DNA from 2 places in the Pseudoalteromonas sp. NSLLW24 genome. Region 1 is predicted to be linked to the other one. Evidence: predicted binding sites of a transcription regulator. Region 1 holds the regulator's gene; the other holds the start of a gene.
What was found. Region 1 encodes NrdR, which represses ribonucleotide reductase genes. Its sites were predicted from a motif close to AAACACNANATNTNGTGTTT; they were not measured.
Positions count from the first base shown of each region.

Region 1 (2,475 bases):
TTCTAAAACAGCCTGTAAATCAACTTTGCCGTTACTTTCACTTACTTCAATATGCTTTACAAAATGTGGCCATTGCAGTGATTTATCAACCTTAATCGTAAATATTATTACATCACTTTGGATTTTAAATAAAGCAAGGTTGGGCGTTAAACGATTCTGTGAATCAATTATAACACGCACGGGCTGGCGAAGCGGTAAATCGGTAGGTAGCGTGCAAGGCAACTCGCTTAGTCGCACATTAAGTTTAGCATCGTCTACTAACACGGTATCGGCACCGGTTAAAATAGCGCAGCTTTGCGCTCGGTATAATTGTACGTCTTGGCGAGCAGCGGGACTTGTGATCCACTTACTTTGCCCATTTTTAAGCGCTGTTTTACCATCTATGCTTGCTGCCATTTTACAGGTCACATAAGGTAAGCCTTGTTCCATTCGCTTAAAAAAGCCAACGTTAAGTGCGCGAGCTTGTGATTCAAGTAATCCATAAGCAACTTCAATACCGGCATCGCTCAGTATTTTAAGGCCTTTGCCTGCAACTTGTGGGTTTGTATCAACCATAGCGGCAATTACTTTTACAACGCCCGCCTTTTTTAAGCCTTCAGCACACGGTGGCGTACGCCCATAATGACTACACGGTTCAAGCGTTACATAAGCCGTTGCACCTTGTGCACTATTACCAGCTATTGCCAGTGCATTTACTTCAGCATGGCCTTGGCCTGCTAATTGATGAAAACCCTCACCAATTATTTGATTATTTTTAACTAATACACAGCCAACATTAGGGTTAGGCGTGGTAGTAAACCGGCCTTTTTTGGCAAGCTCTATGGCGCGTGCCATATACATTTCATCATGTTCTGTAAAAGGAACTTGGTTAAGCATTTATTATACCAATTGCGTTAAATAAGTGGTCTATTATAGCGCTAAGAAAATAGCGCAATAACAAGGCGAAAATTATGACATATAGTTGTTCTATATGAATAATTTTTAACGCAGTGAGTGCGCTATTTAATGCGATAGAATGATCATGTTTTTAATAAAATTGGTATTACTCCCCTAAGCGGGCAATTTCTTCGCCAAATTCGCGTATATCTTCAAACGAGCGATAAACAGAGGCAAATCTTACGTACGCTACTTTATCGAGCTTTTTGAGGGCTTCCATAATGCATTCACCCACCAAATGGCTTGAAATTTCTCGCTCACCCGTTGCGCGTAGTTGCGATTTTATTATATTCACTACTTCGTCTACTTGCTCTGTGCTCACTGGGCGTTTTTCGAGTGCGCGATTTAAGCCATTTAATAATTTATCTTCGTTAAATGGTTCGCGGCTGCCGTCTTGTTTAATAACACGAGGCATAACCAATTCAGCGCCTTCAAATGTAGTAAAGCGCTCGTGGCAGTCGTTACACTCACGACGCCTGCGAACTTGATGGCCTCCGCCAACAAGGCGTGAGTCAATAACTTTAGTATCTTTTGCGGTACAAAATGGACAATGCATAACTCGGTACTTCCGTTTTAAAACAAAAAAGACCGCTAAATAGCGGTCTTTTATCTTAGCAAAAAAATAGGGCCTGTTGACCTTTCAGGATTAAATTTGTTCTATCTAGGGGTGATTTAATCGCGGCTCGAGATTTGTAACCTAGTGGGCTAAGTAAAAATCGAGCAACAAAGAGTAAATCGCCCCTAGAACGAACCCGAGGGCAGTGCATGTTTGGCATTTATGCTGCGTTATCGCCTATTTGTGTGGAGTAACCACACTACATAGACTCTGCCTTGCTTAAAAGCCAAACATACTACTGCAAATTAAACCTCGAAAGATAAACAGGCCCCTAGCTTATGTGCTCTAAATTACTGCCGCTTATGCAATTAAGCGTAAACAGGTAACTTTGCACAAATTGCTTTTACTTTTTCTTTAACTTGCGCCTGTACAGATTCATCAGTGATGTTATCTAGTACGTCACAAATCCAGCCAGCAAGCTCTTTTGATTCTACTTCAGTAAAACCACGGCGAGTAATTGCAGGAGAACCAATACGCAAACCAGATGTTACAAATGGTGAGCGTGGATCGTTCGGTACTGAGTTTTTATTAACTGTGATGTTAGCGTTGCCTAGGGCTGCGTCTGCATCTTTACCAGTGATATCTTTATCGATTAAATCAAGTAAAAATAAGTGGTTTTCAGTTTTGTCAGAAACGATTTTGTAGCCGCGCTCTTGCATTACAGCAACCATTGCTTTTGCGTTTTTAACAACTTGTGTTTGGTATACTTTAAACTCTGGTTGAAGTGCTTCTTTAAATGCCACTGCTTTTGCTGCAATAACATGACATAAAGGACCGCCTTGGCCACCAGGGAAAACAGCGCTGTTAAGCTTTTTGTAGATTGCTTCGTCGCCACATGCAGAAATAATCAAACCACCACGAGGGCCTGCAAGTGTTTTATGCGTAGTTGTAGTTACAACGTGTGCATGAGGAACAGGGCTTGG
Region 1 is NZ_JADYWQ010000011.1:18,567-21,041, forward strand. It holds gene ribD (bifunctional diaminohydroxyphosphoribosylaminopyrimidine deaminase/5-amino-6-(5-phosphoribosylamino)uracil reductase RibD) at 1-876, opposite strand, end outside; gene nrdR (transcriptional regulator NrdR) at 1,043-1,492, opposite strand; gene glyA (serine hydroxymethyltransferase) at 1,861-2,475, opposite strand, start outside.

Region 2 (2,475 bases), on a different contig from region 1:
TAAGTTGCACAGTTTAGAAACTGGCGTAAATGTAGATTATATAAAAGTGCCTGCAGAAGAGTTTGCAACACAGTACCCTGAGCGCTTTGATGTAATAACGTGTATGGAAATGCTTGAACACGTTCCCGACCCAGCATCTATCATTCATGCCGTAGCCGCACTTGCCAAACCAGGCGCAGACGTGTTTTTTTCAACCCTGAACAAAACACCTAAAGCATACTTATACGCTATTGTTGGCGCTGAAAAACTCTTAAAAATGGTGCCTGAAGGTACACACGACCATAAAAAGTTTATAAAGCCTGCACAGCTTATTGCATGGGCAGAGCAAGCCGGTTTAAAAGTTCGTGCAAGTACAGGGCTTTCTTATAACCCACTATCAAAGCAATATACGCTCAATAGTGACGTTAGCGTAAATTACATACTTTATTTTGAGAAGTTAGCTTAATGGCTAACTCTCAAGCCCCCCTACCCCTTATTGAGTACGATGCATTTTTATTTGATTTAGACGGCACCCTACTCGACACCGCTGATGATTTAGGTGCCGCTTTAAACACAGTCCTTATTAGCAATAAAATAGAACCTGTTAGTAGTGATATATACCGTCCTGCCGCATCTAACGGCGCAGGCGCATTATTAGAGGCTGGTTTTAAAGAATTATGGGCTAAACAACCCCAAAGCGAGCTTATAAAGCAATTAGTTGACGAGTACGCCACAAACATAGCAAATCACACACGTTGCTTCAGCGGAGTTGAATCGTTACTTATCGCCCTTGATCAGAAAAAGATCAAATGGGGGATCATGACTAATAAACCAGGGTTTTTAACCGATCCTTTAGTGGCAGCTATTCCCGCATTAAAAAATGCCAGTGTAGTAATAAGTGGCGACACATTAGCTGAAGCTAAGCCATCACCTTTACCACTGCTACATTGTGCAAAGCTAATGCAGGTAGAACCAAGCCGTTGTTTATACATTGGTGATGCACAGCGTGACATACAAGCAGGCAAAGCGGCAGGTATGCATACCGCAACGGCACTTTGGGGTTACATCCCAAGTATTGATGAAGCCAACAGCTGGAATGCTGATTTTAACTGGCAAAGCCCAATTGATGGTTTTAACCATATATAGTGCTATGTTAATTATTAAACACTATATATTGTGATTGTGTTAGTTTTCACACAAAGCTTGCTGATAAAAAAAGCAGTCAAAATTTATTTTTAAAATGAGTAAATTTAGCAGATCATTAGTTGATTTTTGCATATTTCAACTTAAATGATTGTTCGAAGGTGAGTGTCTACTAACACAAATGCGTTATCCCAAAGTTATCCACAAACAGGGGCAATTATGTCCCTTGCAAAACAACTCAGACCACACTATCTTGTGATCTCTAAATTGAACAACACCAGATATTGTGGCCAAATGTTATTCAATTAAATTCGCCAATACGGTGAAACCTATAATAAATGAGTATGTACCTTGCTTCGGCGAGGCATAAAGCATTGGTCAAAATACATAATTCCCAAGGAATACAGGCAAATGAACCAACAGTTATCTGTAAGCAAACGTGACGGGCGCAAAGAGCCTCTTGATCTGGATAAGATCCATCGCGTCATTGAATGGGCCGCCGAAGGTTTAAGCAACGTTTCGGTTTCGCAAGTTGAATTAAAATCGCACATTCAGTTTTACGACGGTATTCGTACTAAAGACATTCACGAAACCATCATTAAAGCAGCAGCGGATCAGATTTCAAAAGAATCGCCTGATTATCAATACTTAGCTGCACGTTTAGCTGTATTCCATTTACGTAAAAAAGCGTACGGTCAATTTGAGCCACCACGTTTATTTGACCACGTAACAAAAATGGTTGGCGATAAACGCTACGATGCTCACTTATTAGTAGATTACACAGAGCAAGAATTAGACGAGCTTGATGCATATCTTGATCATTCTCGCGATCTTAACTTTAGCTACGCGGCTGTAAAACAGCTTGAAGGTAAGTATCTCGTTCAAAACCGTGTATCGGGTGAAATCTACGAAAGTGCACAATTTTTATATATTTTAGTAGCAGCGAGCTTATTCTCTGACTACCCACGTGAAACACGCGTTTCTTACATTAAGCGCTTTTACGACGCAGTATCGTTATTTAAAATATCTCTACCAACGCCAATTATGTCGGGTGTACGTACACCTACTCGCCAGTTTAGCTCGTGTGTATTAATTGAATGTGGCGATAGCCTTGATTCAATCAATGCAACGTCGTCAGCTATTGTTAAATACGTTTCACAACGCGCAGGTATTGGTATTAATGCTGGTCGAATTCGTGCGCTAGGTAGCCATATTCGTAACGGCGAAGCGTACCACACAGGTTGTATTCCTTTTTATAAGCACTTTCAAACAGCTGTTAAAAGTTGTTCGCAAGGTGGTGTACGTGGCGGCGCTGCAACATTGTTCTACCCGCTTTGGCATTTAGAAGTAGAG
Region 2 is NZ_JADYWQ010000001.1:351,708-354,182, reverse strand. It holds gene ubiG (bifunctional 2-polyprenyl-6-hydroxyphenol methylase/3-demethylubiquinol 3-O-methyltransferase UbiG) at 1-445, shown strand, start outside; gene I6E72_RS01500 (HAD family hydrolase) at 445-1,125, shown strand; gene nrdA (class 1a ribonucleoside-diphosphate reductase subunit alpha) at 1,534-2,475, shown strand, end outside.
Region 2: the regulator NrdR is predicted to act here: its motif matches at 1,395-1,414, upstream of nrdA (class 1a ribonucleoside-diphosphate reductase subunit alpha).